2 regions of the Thalassotalea sp. PS06 genome follow, and region 1 is predicted to be linked to the other one. Evidence: predicted binding sites of a transcription regulator. Region 1 holds the regulator's gene; the other holds the start of a gene.

Region 1 (9,755 bases):
TTTATTCGCCGCCTTGGCGTAAGCGGTATCTTAACCATGCAGGTGATGATGATCGCTTTTGGTTTGTACTTTGGTGCGTTCAGTGATTTAAGCGAACACAATCTGGTGTATTTGCGGGCAACCAGCCTGGTGCTAACCTTGCCAATCGTTACCTATGGTGCATTCCCGTTTTACCTAGGTGCCATCAATGCCCTTAAGGGGCGCCGTTTAACCATGGATGTGCCCGTGGCAATTGCCATCAGCCTGGCATTTATGGCCAGTTGCTGGGCAACCTTTTTCCAACAGGGCGAAGTGTATTTTGAATCCGTCGCCATGTTCACCTTCTTATTGTTGATTGGTAAGTTTATGGAGTTCAGGGCGCGCGCCCGGGCTGCAGAGGTGTCAGCAAACCTACTTAAACTGATGCCGCTATCGGCAACCGTTATCGTTGATAACCAGGAATCTATCGTTAGTGCCAAACACTTAAAGGTTGATGATATCTGTATCGTCAAACCCGGTGAAACCATTCCCGGCGATGGCATTATTGTGCAGGGCAAAACTTCCGTTAACGAAGCCATGCTAACCGGTGAATCCTCACCTGTAAGCAAAAACGTTGGCTCACAGGTATTTGCCGGAACGGTAAATACCGATGGCAACCTGCAAATCAAGATTAACGCCACCAATGCCGATAATTTCTTAACCAACATTATTCGTATTAGTGAGCGAGCGCAGAACCATAAACCAGCAATTGCCAGGCTTTCCGATAAAATTGCCCAATACTTTGTGGCCCTGATTTTGGTTACCGCAGTATTTACCTGGATTTACTGGGCTCAGGAAAATGCCAGCCACGCGTTTTGGATCACCATTTCGGTATTGGTTGCCACTTGTCCGTGTGCCTTATCGCTGGCAACGCCAACTGCCCTAACCTGCGGCACAATCAAATTGAACCGCCAGGGGATCATGGTGAAAAGTGCGCATGTCATCGAAACCATGAATCGTATCGATACCTATGCTTTTGATAAAACCGGCACCCTTACCCAGGGTAAATTCTCGTTAAATCAGGTTAATTTACTGTCTGACAGATATAGCGAAGAGCAGGTGTTGGCTATCGCCAGTGCGTTAGAAGCCCATTCTCAACACCCGATTGCCGATGCTTTTGCAAGCTATAGAAAATCAGATATCAACGTCGATAACGTAGAAACGATAACCAGCTGTGGTATTGCCGCTGAGTACCAGGGCGAGCCTGTGATGATAGGTAAGGCTAGCTGGGTTGGTAATAAGCAACAGGGTGAAGCGAGTAAGCTAGAAGGCAATTGCGTACTGAAAATAAATGACCAAATCATTGCCGAATTTTATCTTGATGATGATATTCGTGAAGATGCCACTCAGGTTATTAATAAACTGAACCAAGACTCAGACACATTATTGCTAAGCGGTGATAATCAAACGGGTGTTGATCGATTCTCAGAGCAACTCGCTGCAGCCGGTACATCCTTAACCGAGGCAAAAGCGAATTTAACCGCATCTGAAAAGCTAGATACCCTGAGCAAGCTAACTGAGCAAGGCAAGAATGTGGCAATGGTTGGCGATGGGGTTAACGATGCCCCTGTATTTGCCGGAGCTCATGTTTCGGTTGCCATGGGTAGCGGCACCGAGATCGCCAAAACTGGCGCCGATGTGATTTTGCTGGATAACCATTTAACCAGCTTGCTATCCTTAAAAGATACCTCGATACGCACACAACGTATTATTAAACAAAACTTTAGCTGGGCTATGGCCTATAATGCCATTGTACTGCCATTGGCCGTATGTGGTTATATCACCCCCTACTTTGCGGTATTGGGTATGTCGGCCAGTTCCCTGATAGTGGTGACAAATTCATTAAGGCTACTAAAAAAATGAGTGTAATTTACGTCCTTATTCCTATTGCCATTTTATTCACTGCGGTGGCCATCTATTTATTTTTCTGGGCGGTAAAATCCGAGCAATTCGACGATCTGGAAAAAGAGGGAATGAGCATTTTATTTGATGATGAGCCAGCGAAAAAAACCGAAAGCTCTGAATCAATAGCAGACGTTAGCGCCGACGATAGCGTTGACAAGAGCGCCGTCAGTAACGTGGTAACTAAAGAAAACGTCGAAACGGAAAAGCCCTAGGTTAATTCGCCCATGGAAATGGATGTCATTTCAGCATTTTTGGTTGGTCTCGCCGGTGCCGGACATTGTATTGCTATGTGCGGCGGCATCACTTCAATGCTGTCTCGCTCTGTCGGTAAAGACAAACCCGCGCCAGCCATTATCTTCAATTACAATTTCGGTCGGATCCTTTCCTACACCATCGCCGGCGCAATAGCTGGCTTTACCGGCTCGATAGCGGCACGTTCCATTGGCGTACCCATTGCCATGCTGCAAATCTTCGCCGCAGTCTTCCTGATTTTACTCGGCCTGTATATCGGCCAATGGTTGTTTGTTCTCAACCGGGTAGAAGCCATTGGAAAAATATTGTGGCAACGGATACAGCCTTTGTCGAAACGGTTTATCCCGGTCAACTCCGGCTCCCATGCTTTAGCATTAGGCGCTATCTGGGGCTGGTTACCCTGCGGCCTGGTATATTCAACCCTTACCTGGAGCATCGCCAGTGGTAGCTGGCATCAAGGTGCGTTAATCATGTTCGCCTTTGGCCTTGGTACCCTACCCGCACTCCTTACCTTAAGCGCGGGGTTTCGGTGGTTCACCGACGGGTTAAGAAAACCTATGGTGAAAAAACTGAGCGGTATCCTACTGATCCTTTATGGGATTTATTCATTGCATATTGCACTGAAAATGCTGTTTTAGTACCCTTGTCGGTAAAACCTAATTCGATTCAATACGATTAACTATGTCAACTGCGCCAAATATATCCTGTGCTAATTGCCGTATCAGCGAGCTTTGCCTGCCTTTTAGCTTATCCAATATTGAATTGAATTTGCTTGACGAGATTATCAAGCGCAAGAAGCCTATCCAAAAGAATCAAACCTTGTTTCAAGGTGGCGATAATCTGCATAGCCTGTTTGCGATTCGTTCCGGCACCTTTAAATCCTATATTCAGAGCGCCCAAGGCGAACAACAAATTACCGGGTTTCATCTTCCAGGTGATGTCCTAGGGTTTGACGCCCTGTCTGATAAAGTTCATCCGGGAACCACGCAAGCGTTAGAAACCGCCATGGTGTGCGAAATTCCATTTGATGTCCTGGATCAGCTATCTAACCAGATCCCGCGTCTGAAAATGCAAATCATGTCGCTAATGAGCGCTGAACTGGGTTGTAATCAACAGCATCTGTTAAGCATTAATCAGGAAAACGCCGAGCAAAAGCTTGCCCGCTTTCTGGTAAATTTTGGCGATAGACTGTCAGACCGACAATTATCTTCCCGCGAATTTCAACTACCAATGACCCGCACCGATCTCGGAAATTACTTAGGTTTAACGGTAGAAACCGTTTCCCGGTTACTCAGTCGTTTTCAACAAAATGGCTGGATAAAACTGGACCGCAAGTTTGTTACCATTCTCGATGTTAATGCAATGCAGCGTCACACAGATTAACGCGCTGCTTCTACCGATTTTTTTATTTGTAACCCGTCCGATATCCGATTAAGCTTAATACCAATCAGGCCGTATTCACGTAATCACAACTGTTGATAAAGGTGGGAGCAATGGATAGATATCGCAATATTCTGGTAGTTATCGACCCGGATAGTGAAGATCAAAAAGCATTAAAACGGGCGTGTACAATTGCCAAGCAAACCGGCGATAAAATTACTGCACTATTGGTAATTTTCGATTTTTCTTATGAAATGACCACCATGCTTTCTGGCGATGAGCGCGAAGCAATGCGCAAATCGGTGGTGAAAGATCGCCAATCCTGGCTCGAAGACTTAGCCAAAGAATACGATCACCCTGTAGAAACCAAAGCGGTTTGGCACAATCGACCGTTTGAAGTCATTATTGAAGAAGTCATTGAACACAAATTCGATGTGGTTGTAAAAAGCACCCACGAACACCCTACTCTGCAATCCGTCATCTTTACTCCAACCGATTGGCACCTGATCCGCAAATGCCCGGTACCTTTATTGCTGGTTAAAGATCATGAATGGCCTGAAAACGGTCATATCCTTGCGGCCATCAATGCCAGCAGCGAGGAAGACAGCCACAAGGCGTTAAATGCGAAAATTACCGATGCAGCGCTTACACTCAGCGGTTTAATTAAAGCCGATGTACATCTGGTGAACTCCTATCCTGGCACGCCAGTTAATATCGCCATTGAGATCCCTGAGTTTGATGCTGGGGAATACAATAAAACCATGCGTGAACATCATCAAAAAATGATGGAAGAGCATGCCAAAAAATATCAGATTCAGTCGCAATACCTGCATGTTGAAGAGGGCTTGCCTGAGGATGTGATTGAAAAAGTCGCTAAAGATATTGATGCCGAGTTGGTAATATTGGGTACCATTGGCAGAACCGGCTTGTCGGCGGTCTTCATTGGTAACACCGCTGAGCACGTCATTGATCGATTGAACTGCGATCTCCTGGCGTTAAAACCAGACGGTTATGTGTCACCCGTTGAAGAATCGTAATAAATAACTAATAAAAATTTACACAAATTTGTTAAACGGTTTGCCCCGTGACCCGGCTTGGCTATAATACGCCTTTTTTTTGCATGGGTTGGATACATGTCTGAACAAACAGCATTCGAAAAGCAGCAGCTAAAACAACTGGAAAAGCGATTTCGTCATCATGTCGGTAAAGCGATCAGCGATTACAATATGATCGAAGACGGCGACAAAATCATGGTGTGCTTATCTGGTGGTGCTGACAGCTATACCATGCTGGATATCTTATTGAAGCTTAAAGCTTCAGCGCCAATCCATTTTGATATCGTTGCCGTTAACCTAGATCAAAAACAACCGGGCTTTCCTGAGCACGTATTACCAAATTATCTTGAGCAAATTGGTGTCGACTATCAAATTGTCGAAGAAGACACCTATGCCATTGTCAAAGAAAAAATTCCTGAAGGTAAAACTACCTGCAGCCTATGTTCTCGTTTACGCCGAGCCATTCTATATAAAGCAGCAAAACATTTAGGTGCGACCAAAATCGCCCTAGGACACCACCGCGACGACATGATTGAAACCCTGCTACTTAACATGTTTTTCAATGGCAAAACCAAAACCATGCCAGCGAAGCTAGTCAGTGACAATGGTGAACACGTGGTGATCCGTCCCCTTGCCTACGCCAAAGAAAAAGAGATCAAGCAATACGCTGAGCTCAAACAATTTCCTATCATCCCTTGTAATCTGTGCGGCAGCCAACCAAATCTGCAACGCCAGAACGTTAAAGCCATGCTAAGAGACTGGGATAAACACTACCCGGGCCGTGCCGAATCAATCTTTACGGCAATGCAAAACATTGTGCCATCGCACATGGCTGATAATGAGCTTTTCGATTTCAAAAACGTCAATCTTGAATCCGGCGTTATTAATGGTGGCGATTTAGCGTTTGATCCTGAACCAATTTCGCAACAACCATTAGCAGAATTAAATCAGAATGTTAATGCTGATCAAGCGATTAACATCGTTGAAATAAAATAACGTTAAACCACGTAAAATTGCGAAAAAATGCGTAAAAAGATGTAATTTAGCTACATCTTTCGCTAAAATGCGCCAAATTTTTTATAGGACCAATCGATGTTTGAGAAACTCTTTAAGCTTTCACAGCACAATACCACTGTGAAGCAAGAAGTGATTGCCGGGTTCACCACCTTCCTGACCATGGCATACATTATCTTTGTTAATCCAAGTATGCTTGCTATGACTGGCATGGATCAGGGTGCAGTATTCGTTGCAACCTGTCTTGCTGCAGCCATTGGCTGTTTGATCATGGGCTTATATGCAAACTACCCTATCGCATTAGCGCCGGGTATGGGCTTAAACGCGTTCTTCACATTCACGGTTGTGATGGAGCTGGGATATAGCTGGAACGTTGCCTTAGGTGGCGTGTTTATTTCCGGTGTGATCTTTACTGCATTAAGTGCATTCAAAGTTCGTGAGTGGATCATTAACTCAATCCCGCATGCATTGCGTTTCGGTATTGCTGCCGGTATCGGTTTGTTCCTGGCCTTAATCGCTCTTAAAAGCGCCGGTATTATCGTCGCCAGCGACGCAACTTTAGTAACGTTAGGTAGTGTTACTGATTTTGAACCGCTAATGGCGATTCTTGGTCTGTTTTTAATCGTTGGTTTAATCTCTTTGAACATTAACGGCGCCGTTATGATTTCCATTTTGGTTATCACGGTTCTTGGCCTGGTTTTTGGTTCTGTAGAGTACGCAGGTATCGTCACTGCGCCACCTTCGCTTGCTCCTACCTTTATGGAACTGGATATCGCCGGTGCTCTTGAAGTAGGTATGCTAAGCGTTATCTTTGCGTTCCTATTCGTCGACTTATTCGATACCTCAGGTACCTTAATCGCTGTTGCCCAGCGTGGTAACCTGCTTGATAAAGACGGTAACCTGCCTGGCCTTAAAAAAGCATTATTTGCCGATTCCGGTGCAACTATCGCCGGTTCCTTATTAGGTACATCAACCACAACCAGTTACGTTGAAAGTACTGCTGGTGTTGCCGCCGGTGGCCGTACCGGTCTTACAGCCGTTACCGTTGCTGCGTTGTTCTTATTGGCACTATTCTTCTCACCATTAGCGGCGATGGTTCCAGCTTACGCAACCGCAGGCCCACTATTTTTCGTCGGTGTTCTGATGGTTGCCGGCCTGGTAAATGTTAAGTGGGACGATTTAATGGATGCCGTACCTGTAACCGTAATCGTTGTCACTATGCCACTGACCTTCTCTATTGCAGACGGTATTGCGTTTGGGTTTATCAGTTACGCTGCGGTTCGCATCTTCAGCGGCCGCTTCAACGAAATTAGCCCAGCGGTATGGTTATTGTCGGCGCTATTTGTGGCCAAGTTTGCTTTTGCCTAAGCAACAATTAATTTAATTAAAAATTCTATATTGGCCCCGATATGTTGTCGGGGTCAGTAAAATTCTAGTATTTTGGGAATGCGCTCATGTTAAATGTTAAGCACTTAGTTGCTGGTCTTGTTGCCAGTGCTTCTTTCTTTGCCTCTACGGCAAACGCAGAAATGTTCTGGAGTGACAACTCCATTTCTTATCTGATCAACCAAAACCAATATCAGGTTACTGAAAACGATGACGTGCACGTCATTACCCTTGAGCACGCTTCTGGCCATAACTGGGGTGACGTATTTTTCTTCGTTGACCGCCTTGATGCCAAAGCTGATGCAAACAACTTAGCAAGTAAAGAAACCTATGCTGAGTTATCGCCACGTTTAAGCTTAAGCTACCTAACCGGCTCTAAGCTTGAATACGGTTTCGTAAAAGACGTTTTCATCGCCACTACCTGGGAACACTCTACCTTAGACGTTTCTGGTGTTGTTTCTCAAAGCTTTGACAACTACTTAGTTGGTGTTGGTGCAGATTTCGCCGTTCCAGGTTTTGCTTACTTTAATGCCAACGTTTATCAGGCAAACAATGAGCTAACTGAAAATGACCAGCAGTTAACGGTTGTTTGGGGTTACCCGTTCAGCATCGGTTCTGCCGATTTTATGTTTGACGGTTACATGGATTGGTCTTCTGCTGAAGCGGATCACGCCTCAGATTTCCACTTCAACCCACAGCTTCGTATGGACGTAGGTAAATACTTCGGTGTTCCTAAGAAGTTTGAAGCAGGTATCGAGTACTCATACTGGCACAACAAATTCGGTATTGCCGGTATCGATAATGAATCTACTTTGAGCTGGATGGTTAAAGTTCACCTTTAATGCCAGGTTAAAACCTCTAAAAAGCCAGCTCCACGCTGGCTTTTTTTATGCATTGAAGAATTATCCGTTCTACAAGCTGAGCATTTGCTGTGCTCTTTCTGGTTCTTTTTCATTCAATGCAAACAGTTTGTTACAAATCTCCAGCTGCAATAAACCAATGGCTAATGCCCACCTAGCGCAATTGCTGTAGCATTACCGGGTTTTATTTGAAGGAAGTAATGATGAAAAAAATATTAACCTCTTGCCTGGCGCTGTTAAGCATTGCCAGTCAGGCAGATGAAGGGATGTGGCAACCAAACCAACTCCCGGAAATTAGCCAGCAACTTAAGCAGGCCGGTCTGAAATTAGATCCGAATGATTTAACCAACCTAACCGGTTTTCCAATGGGGGCAATCGTAAGCCTGGGTGGTTGTACCGCTTCTTTTGTCTCTGACAAAGGCCTGGTTGCGACAAACCACCACTGTATTTATGGTTCTATCCAATACAACTCCAGCGAAGAAAATAACCTGTTACGTGATGGTTTCTTAGCAAAGAGCTTCGATGAAGAGTTACAGGCAACCCCTGGTAGCCGCATCTATGTAACCGAAGAAATCAATGAAGTAACCGAACAGGTTAATGCCGGTTTAAATGACGATATGGATGGCGCTGAGCGCTTTAAAGTTATCGACCAAAATCGCAAAGCATTAGTAAGCGAATGTGAAGCCGATGACAAATATCGTTGTCGCGTGGTGAACTTCCACGGTGGTTTACAATATTTCCTATTCAAACAATTGACGATTCGTGACGTTCGTTTAGTTCACGCACCGGCAATGAGCGTCGGTAAATACGGCGGTGATATCGATAACTGGATGTGGCCTCGTCATACGGGTGATTACGGTTTCTACCGCGCTTATGTTGGCAAAGATGGTCAACCGGCAGATTACCACGAAGACAATGTTCCTTATGAGCCAAAACACTACCTAAAAGTGAACAAAGCGTCAGTTGAAGACGGTGATTACATCATGGTTCTGGGCTATCCGGGCCGTACTAATCGTTACCGCGTTGCCAGCGAAGTGGAAAACCAGTTCACTTGGACTTACCCACACGCGAAAACCATGCGTGAAGATATTATCGATTTAATTAAATCCAATTCTGAGCCTGAAAGTGATGCGCGTATTAAATACGAAAGCACACTGGCAAGCCTTGCGAACTACGCCAAAAACTATGGCAGTATGATCACCAGTTATCAAAAAGGCGATATGCTGGCGCGTAAGCAAAAGCTGGAAGCGGATTTAGCCGCCTGGATCAAGGCTGACAGCAAGCGCCAGGCAAAATATGGTGATGCCCTAACTGGTTTAAATAAGCTGATTGCTCAGAGCCAGGAAAATCAGTCACGTGACCTTATCTTAGGTTACCTGCGTTACGGCGCCCTTTACAGCAGCGCAAACCGTTTGTATCGCTGGTCAATCGAGCAGGAACTTGAAGATGCTGTCCGTAAAAGTGGCTACCAGAATCGTGATAAAAACCGTTTTGTTCAAGGCATGAAAACCATCAGCCGTCGTTATGATGAAGTCATTGATAAAGCGATCATGACCAAGTTGTTAAGCGATTATGCAAAACTTCCTGCTGATCAGCGTTTAGCGAGCCTGGATAAATTCTTCGCTATCGATAAAGGTGCTGATCAAGCTAAGATCGCCAAACAACTAGATAAGATGTACGCGAAAAGTAAGCTTGCCGAGCAAGAGCAGCGTTTGGCCTGGATGGAAAAATCTGCCGAAGATTTTGCTGACAGCAAAGACCCGTTCATTCAGTTAGCGGTTGCAACATACGATGATCGCAAAGCATTAGAGCAAAGCAGCGAAGCATTAAGCGGTGAAATTCAGGCATATCGTCCGAAGTTCATGGAAGCTCTAATCGCCTATTA
Region 2 (9,755 bases), 480 kb from region 1:
GCGATACAGGGTGATAGCCCCGTACACGAAAATGAACTTACCGTGAAATCGAGTAGGTCGGGACACGAGAAATCTTGACTGAATATGGGGGGACCATCCTCCAAGGCTAAATACTCCTAACTGACCGATAGTGAACCAGTACCGTGAGGGAAAGGCGAAAAGAACCCCTGTGAGGGGAGTGAAATAGAACCTGAAACCGCATACGTACAAGCAGTGGAAGCCCTTCGGGGTGACTGCGTACCTTTTGTATAATGGGTCAGCGACTTATGTTCTGTAGCTAGGTTAACCGAATAGGGGAGCCGTAGCGAAAGCGAGTGTTAACTGCGCGTTCAGTTGCAGGGCATAGACCCGAAACCCGGCGATCTACCCATGGGCAGGTTGAAGGTTGAGTAACATCAACTGGAGGACCGAACACACGTATGTTGAAAAATGCGGTGATGACCTGTGGGTCGGAGTGAAAGGCTAATCAAGCCGGGAGATAGCTGGTTCTCCCCGAAATCTATTTAGGTAGAGCCTCGGACGAACACCATTGGGGGTAGAGCACTGTTAAGGCTAGGGGGTCATCCCGACTTACCAACCCTTTGCAAACTCCGAATACCAATGAGTGCTATCCGGGAGACACACTATGGGTGCTAACGTCCATAGTGGAAAGGGAAACAACCCAGACCGCCAGCTAAGGTCCCAAAGTCATAGTTAAGTGGGAAACGATGTGGAAAGGCATAGACAGCTAGGAGGTTGGCTTAGAAGCAGCCACCCTTTAAAGAAAGCGTAATAGCTCACTAGTCGAGTCGGTCTGCGCGGAAGATGTAACGGGGCTAAACTATGCACCGAAGCTGCGGATTGGAGCATATCACTAAAGTTATTTAAGACTTCTGTGTTTTCTTCTTTTTGATAAATGAAGAGAAAACACTCAAGCGTCCCCAAACAGTCGATGGGCTGTGCGGATAGAGATGATTTTAGGATATGCTCCAGTGGTAGGGGAGCGTTCTGTAAGCCGTTGAAGGTGAACTGAGAAGTTTGCTGGAGGTATCAGAAGTGCGAATGCTGACATGAGTAACGATAATGGGGGTGAAAAACCCCCACGCCGAAAGACCAAGGTTTCCTGTCCCATGTTAATCAGGGCAGGGTAAGTCGGCCCCTAAGGCGAGGCGGAAACGCGTAGTCGATGGGAAACAGATTAATATTTCTGTACTTCTTATAATTGCGAAGGAGGGACGGAGCAGGCTAGGCAAGCATGGCGTTGGTTGTCCATGTGAAAGTATGTAGGCTGAAGAATTAGGTAAATCCGGTTCTTCTTAAGGCTGAGATACGAGACGAGGCTCTACGGAGCTGAAGTTGTTGATGCCCTACTTCCAGGAAAAGCTTCTAAGCATCAGATTATAAGGAACCGTACCCCAAACCGACACAGGTGGTTAGGTAGAGAATACTAAGGCGCTTGAGAGAACTCGGGTGAAGGAACTAGGCAAAATAGTACCGTAACTTCGGGAGAAGGTACGCCGGCTAGGGTGATGAGACTTGCTCTCTAAGCCTCGGTCGGTCGAAGTAACCAGGTGGCTGGAACTGTTTATTAAAAACACAGCACTGTGCAAAATCGAAAGATGACGTATACGGTGTGACGCCTGCCCGGTGCCGGAAGGTTAATTGATTGGGTTAGCGCAAGCGAAGCTCATGATCGAAGCCCCGGTAAACGGCGGCCGTAACTATAACGGTCCTAAGGTAGCGAAATTCCTTGTCGGGTAAGTTCCGACCTGCACGAATGGCGTAATCATGGCCACACTGTCTCCACCCGAGACTCAGTGAAATTGAATTTGCGGTTAAGATGCCGTATACCCGCGGCTAGACGGAAAGACCCCGTGAACCTTTACTATAGCTTGACAGTGAACATTGCTCCTACATGTGTAGGATAGGTGGGAGGCTTTGAAACTTTGTCGCCAGATAGAGTGGAGCCAATCTTGAAATACCACCCTTGTATGCGTGATGTTCTAACCTAGGCCCCTAATCGGGGCTGGGGACACTGTCTGGTGGGTAGTTTGACTGGGGCGGTCTCCTCCCAAAGCGTAACGGAGGAGCACGAAGGTTGGCTAAGTACGGTCGGACATCGTACGGTTAGTGCAATGGCATAAGCCAGCTTAACTGCGAGATAGACACATCGAGCAGGTACGAAAGTAGGTCATAGTGATCCGGTGGTTCTGTATGGAAGGGCCATCGCTCAACGGATAAAAGGTACTCCGGGGATAACAGGCTGATACCGCCCAAGAGTTCATATCGACGGCGGTGTTTGGCACCTCGATGTCGGCTCATCACATCCTGGGGCTGAAGTCGGTCCCAAGGGTATGGCTGTTCGCCATTTAAAGTGGTACGCGAGCTGGGTTTAGAACGTCGTGAGACAGTTCGGTCCCTATCTGCCGTGGGCGTTTGAGAATTGAAGAGGGCTGCTCCTAGTACGAGAGGACCGGAGTGGACGAACCTCTGGTGTTCCGGTTGTCACGCCAGTGGCATTGCCGGGTAGCTATGTTCGGAACTGATAACCGCTGAAAGCATCTAAGCGGGAAGCAGGCTTTGAGATGAGTTCTCACTGGAGCTTTAAGCTCCCTAAAGGGTCGTTGGAGACTACAACGTTGATAGGTCAGGTGTGTAAGTGCTGCGAGGCATTGAGCTAACTGATACTAATTGCCCGTGAGGCTTAACCATACAACACCAAAGAAAATTGTGTTGTTTGACATGCTACGCAGTCAAATAGATAGAGTAAGAATTGAAATTAATACAGCTTTTCGAATTAAAGTTAGAAGCGTCTTGATAGCGGAGTAAACAATACTCAGAACGCATCAGGAGGCCCCGTTCGCCAACGGGGCAAAAATCTTCTAGCGTACGATTTTTGTCTAGCGACAATAGCGTTGTGGAACCACCTGATCCCATGCCGAACTCAGAAGTGAAACGCAATAGCGCCGATGGTAGTGTGGGAGTTCCCATGTGAGAGTAGGTCATCGCTAGGCTCCTAATTAACGACAAAAGCCCGCTCAACTGAGCGGGCTTTTCAACTTAAAATGTAAAGTTTCATTTTAAATGATGTTTGAGCAGAGTTAATTCACTTAGACTTTATTCAAAATTAAACCAGTTTTTGTCTAGCGACAATAGCGTTGTGGAACCACCTGATCCCATGCCGAACTCAGAAGTGAAACGCAATAGCGCCGATGGTAGTGTGGGAGTTCCCATGTGAGAGTAGGTCATCGCTAGGCTCCCATTCAAATGAAAGAGGGCATCCGAAAGGGTGCCCTTTTTCGTTATGCGCGGAAAATAAAATAGCGCAAAATAAAAGTTAAAGGGATAGATGCCCTTCTTCATTCGAATAAAGGCTAACACCCCACTTGCGGGAACGCATGTGAGCGTAGGTCTGCGACGTTTAACCATCCCTGAAACGTCGCTTTACCGTCCATCCGTGGACATAATCGCTAGGCCGCGTAAGTATTAAATATCAGCGGAAAATTCAAAGAAAGCCTAGGCTTGACCAACTCAAGAAGACAGTTGGATAAAATACTCCACTGCGTCGTATTTTTGGGTGACGAATAGGAACCCTATTCGCTTTTGACCATGGACGGTCTATATGCAGAAAATGCACTAATACATGGATGTATGTGGTTAGAATAACGCAGGAGCAGTTATCGAAGAGCAATTTACTGAGGAGCAAAACACTCGACTTCCTCGTGTTTTGGGATACCTAGTAACCTTTTTCATTGCAGCTAGGCTGCAACTCCACCATTAAAACGATATCGTTTTAACTCCACCCTCGAATCGGTTTTTGATTCGAATCCACCTTTGACGACTATCGTCAAGTCCACCTCATACCTAATCTTTATTTACGCCAACCCCTGAACTACCACGTATTTTTCGTACAGCTGATCTTCGGTTTCGATGCGATTTGGGTCGGTAATGATGCACTTACTGATAGGGCATACAGACTGGCACGTGGGCTTGTTGTAATGACCTTTGCACTCGGTGCATAGGTCAGGATTGATTTCAAAGATGGATTTGCCCATAGAAATTGCATCATTTGGGCATTCCGGTACGCACATATCGCAATTAATACATTTTTTAGTAATTAATAACGCCATCGTTATTTACCCTGGGGATTGCGGGTATCCTGACCATCGTTCAGGTTTCGCATTAGCAGTGCATATTGCAAATCTAAATCTTTAGGTAGCGGAATGTAAACGATATGGCCGCTGCCTTTAGCGTCATCGATTGATTCTGCTTTTCGGTTTTCCATATGCTCGAGAGTAAAGATGACATTGCCCTGTGGCGTCATTAACTCAAGCTTGTCACCAACAATGAACTTGTTCTTAACTTCAAGCTCTGCCAAATCGCCACGGCGATTACCCGTAAATTCACCAACAAATTGTTGGCTGGTAGAAACAGAATAACCATAATCGTAATTTTGATAGGTATCATGGGTATGTCGACGCAGAAAACCTTCCGTATAACCACGATGTGCCAGGTTCTCTAGTGTGCCCATTAAATCTTGATCAAATGGCTTACCAGCAACGGCATCGTCTATGGCTTTACGATAAACCTGAGCGGTGCGCGCACAGTAATAGAAAGACTTAGTGCGTCCTTCAATTTTTAACGAATGTACGCCCATTTTCGTTAGCCGCTCAACGTGTTGGACAGCGCGCAGATCTTTTGAATTCATGATATACGTACCATGTTCATCTTCATATGCCGCCATTTTTTCATCCGGTCGATGACTTTCAGAAAGTAGGACCATCTCATCACTAGGTTTACCTTTTCCTATTGCGACATCAGGGCGTTGTTCCTGAACTTCCACGATTTGAGCTTGGTTAGGATCAAATTCTTCAACAATCTGGCCAACGTCGTCCTCTTTCGCTTTTTCTACCTTGTATTCCCAGCGGCAGGCATTGGTGCAGGTTCCCTGATTCGGGTCACGCTTATTGATATATCCGGATAACAGGCATCGCCCGGAATAGGCCATACATAGGGCGCCATGAACAAATACCTCTAACTCTGTTTCAGGGCAATGCTCACGAATCTCCTCGATTTCCTCTAACGACAATTCACGAGAAACGATAACCCGTTCAACGCCATTTGCCGCCCAGAATTTTACCGTTGCCCAGTTTACCGCATTCGCTTGTACTGACAGGTGAATTGGCATTTCAGGGAACGCTTCACGCACCATCATAATTAATCCAGGATCTGACATGATCAGTGCATCAGGTCCCATCTCAATGACAGGGCGTAAATCATCGATAAAGGTCTTAAGTTTAGAATTATGAGGTTGAATATTACATACCACGTATAACTTCTTCCCCAGGGCGTGAGCTTCGTCGATGCCTATCTTCAGGTTTTCATGGTTAAATTCATTGTTGCGAACGCGCAGGCTATATCTGGGTTGTCCAGCATAAACGGCGTCTGCGCCATAAGCAAACGCATATCGCATGTTCTTTAAGCTACCAGCTGGGGATAATAATTCGGGTACAAAGGTGTTTTCGGTTGCCATCATCTCACTGCTCTTTAAACCGCATTTCCAGCGATTTAATTCTCTAATGGATTTGATATAAATTAATGGCTGAATTTTACGTGATAACACCAAATAACCCTAGTGTTAATGTGGTTTTGTAACAAATTTCTAATAACCTGATTCGGGCACGATATAGTTTACATATTTTATTGCAGGTAACTTCCTGAACTGTATATAACAAATTGATTCTATGATGATTAATCGTTTGCCATTTAATTCATAGGTTCAATGCTTTATAGTCAACCCCTACCTTTGTTTTAATAAAGAGCTCCCAACAATGCTAAAAAAGGAATTTTAGGAGCAGGACTACTCGCTATCCTAGCTTTGTTTCTGTGGTTTTTGACTGGCAAACCGGAAACTGCAAACACAGAACCGCTGCAATCGCAAAACCAAATTACTAACGTCCAAACTAGCGAACCTAAGCCTCCGGAATCATCAGAACCTCAAGACTCTGAACTGCAGCAAGATTCTATTGAAAATGATGATGCTGAATCCGAAATACTTGCGTGCTTACCCGAGTTATTTGAGGACGCTGAAGATAGAAAAGAAAAGTTGCAACAACATTTTGAGGACTATGAAAAAAAGAGAGTGGACGCAGCCAAAAGGCATTTATCAAACGCTGATGCTTTTAACTATTCGCTTTTTGCCCCTCCACCTGAAGGTAAAACGCGACTCGATTTATTAATGGAATACCATCAACAATTCCCTGGTAACCCTCTAATTTCCGTCGATATTATTAACGCCTGTATCGGTGCTGAAGACGAAAGGTGTTCAGACTCGTTGATTGACGATCTGGTGTCGGCAGACAGTAATAATGGCGCGCCGCACGTATCGGCGACAATATTTTACGCTTCAAAGGGAGAAGACGATAAAGTCATAGAGCATATTAAGCATATTGAACAAGCATCGACTTTTAATGAAAGGTATGGCGAGAGGGTTTTAACCTATGCTCAGGCTTTGGCAGGAGCGGAAATTGGTGACTTCAGATTGGCCGCTTATGAGGGAATAGGGGCAGTACCTTTTCTTTCGTATAAACCTGTATTTGATTGGTGTGAAAAAGGTCTGGAACAAGCGGCTATATCAGATGCCTGCATTTCTCTTGGCGCTGAACTTACCGACCGAGGAAAGACTCTCATCAGTTGGCATATGGGGCTTGGGCTGCAGAAGAAAATTTATGAAGCGTTGGATAACGAAGAGATTGTTACAGCACTTGAACGCGAAAAACAAAGCTTTTATCAACGCAGAGATGCGAATGCAAATACAAATACTGCAATCAGCTTGATGATGTTGTTCGATGAAAGATTATTACGACGTTGGTTTGAAAACATCGATGTCCATGGTGAAGTTGAATCTCACGCTATGATGCAGGAAGAAGCAACCTACTTGTATGAAACGCAAGGAGACAATGCATTGTGCAATTTCATCTACGATATATTTAATAGTGGTGGCTAACCCACTAAAAGGTGAACTCAGTGTTCCTCGGAAGGGCTAGCATGAAAACGCTTAATCAAATGCGCGCTTCTTTTACCCCAGCGATGATAGATATCAGGACCGGGATGAAAACCGTCACTGGCCATTGGAATGTCTTTTTCGGCGGTTTCTAAATTAAGAAGCTGACACCTTTGTTCCAGTTCGACATCCTGACACAACACCTCGTTAAAGCGCTTGGCTCTGTCTCCCAGATACCAGCGTAGAGGGTTGGGTAGTGCCGGAAACCGGTGCATCGGCGGTACTTTAGTGATAATCGCTTGTTTGGCTTTAAATTTATCCTGAAGCAGGCTTCTTAGCATCGCCTGCTGTTGTCTCCAGGTGGATAAAGTGACGGAGCTGGTGACATCGTTAACGCCAAGAGAAGTGATAACCGTATCAAAGCTTTGACTTGGAAGTGTCTCCAATACGGTTAAGGTTTCCGCTGTGGTGGCGCCAGAACGCGCCACTAATTGATAACTTACTTCGAATGACTGCTTGAGGTGTTTTAAGGTTTGTCCAAGCAGCGCTGTATCCTGTTGCTGAGTGCCTACCCCGGCAGCTGCAGAATCACCGACAATCAATAACTTCAGTGGCTTGCCATTGCCGTCAACGCCTATTCTCGGGCCACCAGGTTCTGGAAGCACAGGGGTTTGCCTGCGTACCTGTTTTCCCTGCACAAATAGGATAGGTAACAATGCTAAACCTGAAAGATATCCATCCATCTTTAACACCCAAAATTGAATTACATATCAACTAATACGGCTGAGGTTGCCTAAAGATCAGGCTAGTTGGCCTGATGATTATTTTGGAAATTCATCCATTATCTTCGATACCGCGTAATCGAGTCTTTCTTTTGTTTCCATCACGGTTTTATCTTCTTGCACGTCACCTTCGGCGGCGCCATACCATATTGGCTGACCGGTCTGGGCGTCAAAGAACACAACAACTAGCGCCGCTTTAGGCACATTGGCCAGGCTCGGCAAGTTAGAATCATTGGTATCTATTTCTTCAATATGGTCCATATCAACGCCGGCTACATAAGTAACCAACATATCTGGGTTATAGGAATCTTCGCTCATTTCCCGGGCTCTTAATTCCCGGTCAATATAAAACTTAACTTCTTTGTCAGCGTCAAAACCCGGTGGCTCCCACTGGCCTTGTTCATCAAATGCGACCACAGCGGATCCCATCCAGGCGTAGGTCTCATAGCCAATAAAATCCACTTTGGGATCGACATCAGAGATGATCTCAATATCGTCATTGATGCTGGAACAGCCGGCAAGGCCAATTAGTGCGACAACAATCAATATTTTAAGTTTGATCATAGGAAGTACCTTAGTTTGTTGTTCGGTTGATGTGTACGGCGGGATCACGAAACTTTTTTAAGTTTAGACCAAGTTTTTCATTGGACTTGAATCAATTTCCTCGAGTAAGGTAATTGAAACAATAAGATAAAAAGGCGCCTAATACCAATCCCACTAAGTTTGTGCACAACTCAGAGTTAGGGCCGAGGTTCATTTACAACATAGATTTTATTGATATAGTCATTCTATATTAATGAAATATAGGGCAGTAAATGGGCCTCTCACTAACTCCCTACGGGTGAGTTTTAAAGGCGTTTATCCTGCGTTACTGATTTTGACAATGGAGTGACCATTCTCTGCAATCAAAGCCTTGTCTAAAAGCCTTTAAATTCTCACTGAGTGAGCAATAATTTAATGGGATTGGTATAACAATGAATAGCGGAAAAAGATGCAATACTCGATTACCAATATTGATGTTTTTACAGCTGTTACTTTTCGCTTTTCATGGCCATGCAAAAACCGATTGGTCTCCGAAAAAAGTAGAAATTGAAAAACAGCAAAATACTTATCAACTCATGGTCGACGGCCAACCGTTCACGGTAAAAGGTGTTGGGCTTGGCTGGAACCAAGGGAAAAACCTGGAAGCGTTAAAAGCTGCTGGGGGCAATAGCTTTCGCACCTGGAGCGCAGATAATGCCGACGAAATCCTGACGAAAGCCAAGGAGTTGGGGTTAATGGTAGCCCTGGGATTTGATACCGAGAAACAATTACATGGTTTCGACTATAACGATGAACAGACTGTTCGTGAACAATTTGAACGATTCAAGACGGTGGTTGATAAGTACAAAAATCATCCGAACCTTTTACTTTGGGTAATTGCCAACGAACCGAACCTGTTATTCGCTGAAGATGGCAGCTTAGCTAAGGTTAATCCGAAAGTGTATTTGGCTATCAATGAGATGATCGAATACATTCACAAAACCGACCCCAACCATCCGGTAACGTATACCTTTGCCGGAGCCATCAAAGAGCATATCGATGTTGCGCTTGAGCTTACGCCAACTGTCGATATCCTCTCGGTTCAGGTGTATGGGGATTTGCAGATTCTGCCAGAAGCGATTGAAGAGATTAATCGCGACATTCCGGTAATGGTTACCGAATACGGACCTACAGGATTTTGGGAGATGCCGACAACCCAGTGGGGTAGGGAGATTGAAGAGCCTAGCGCAGTAAAGGCCAAAGCGATGATGGCTCGTATTGAGAATACCCTGGTTAATGATCGCACCGGTAAAATTATCGGTAATTACGCATTTTACTGGGGGCAGAAACAGGAGCGCACACCAACCTGGTTTGGCATGTTCAATAAAGATGGCAGTGCCAATGCCAGAGTAGACGAAATGACACGTTTCTGGACCGGCAGCTATCCTAATAACCGTGCACCGCTCACT

Evidence for each region. The regulator FNR, encoded in region 1, switches genes on or off when oxygen is low (the NO sensors DNR and NnrR bind a similar motif). The targets are predictions, from matches to a motif close to TTGATCTAGATCAA.
Region 2: the regulator FNR is predicted to act here: its motif matches at 5,565-5,578, upstream of yegQ (tRNA 5-hydroxyuridine modification protein YegQ).

Annotation. Positions count from the first base shown of each region.
Region 1 covers NZ_CP041638.1:1,699,673-1,709,427, reverse strand. The annotation lists gene FNC98_RS07520 (heavy metal translocating P-type ATPase) at 1-1,881, shown strand, start outside; gene ccoS (cbb3-type cytochrome oxidase assembly protein CcoS) at 1,878-2,135, shown strand; gene FNC98_RS07510 (sulfite exporter TauE/SafE family protein) at 2,148-2,813, shown strand; gene fnr (fumarate/nitrate reduction transcriptional regulator Fnr) at 2,857-3,558, shown strand; gene uspE (universal stress protein UspE) at 3,669-4,592, shown strand; gene ttcA (tRNA 2-thiocytidine(32) synthetase TtcA) at 4,689-5,606, shown strand; gene FNC98_RS07490 (NCS2 family permease) at 5,703-6,992, shown strand; gene FNC98_RS07485 (outer membrane protein OmpK) at 7,079-7,852, shown strand; gene FNC98_RS07480 (S46 family peptidase) at 8,074-9,755, shown strand, end outside.
Region 2 covers NZ_CP041638.1:1,215,460-1,225,214, forward strand. The annotation lists rRNA gene FNC98_RS05300 (23S ribosomal RNA) at 1-2,691, shown strand, start outside; rRNA gene rrf (5S ribosomal RNA) at 2,879-2,993, shown strand; rRNA gene rrf (5S ribosomal RNA) at 3,122-3,236, shown strand; gene FNC98_RS05315 (YfhL family 4Fe-4S dicluster ferredoxin) at 3,855-4,109, opposite strand; gene yegQ (tRNA 5-hydroxyuridine modification protein YegQ) at 4,112-5,512, opposite strand; gene FNC98_RS05325 (hypothetical protein) at 5,873-6,985, shown strand; gene FNC98_RS05330 (SGNH/GDSL hydrolase family protein) at 7,003-7,725, opposite strand; gene FNC98_RS05335 (DUF4136 domain-containing protein) at 7,804-8,328, opposite strand; gene FNC98_RS05340 (glycoside hydrolase family 2 TIM barrel-domain containing protein) at 8,739-9,755, shown strand, end outside.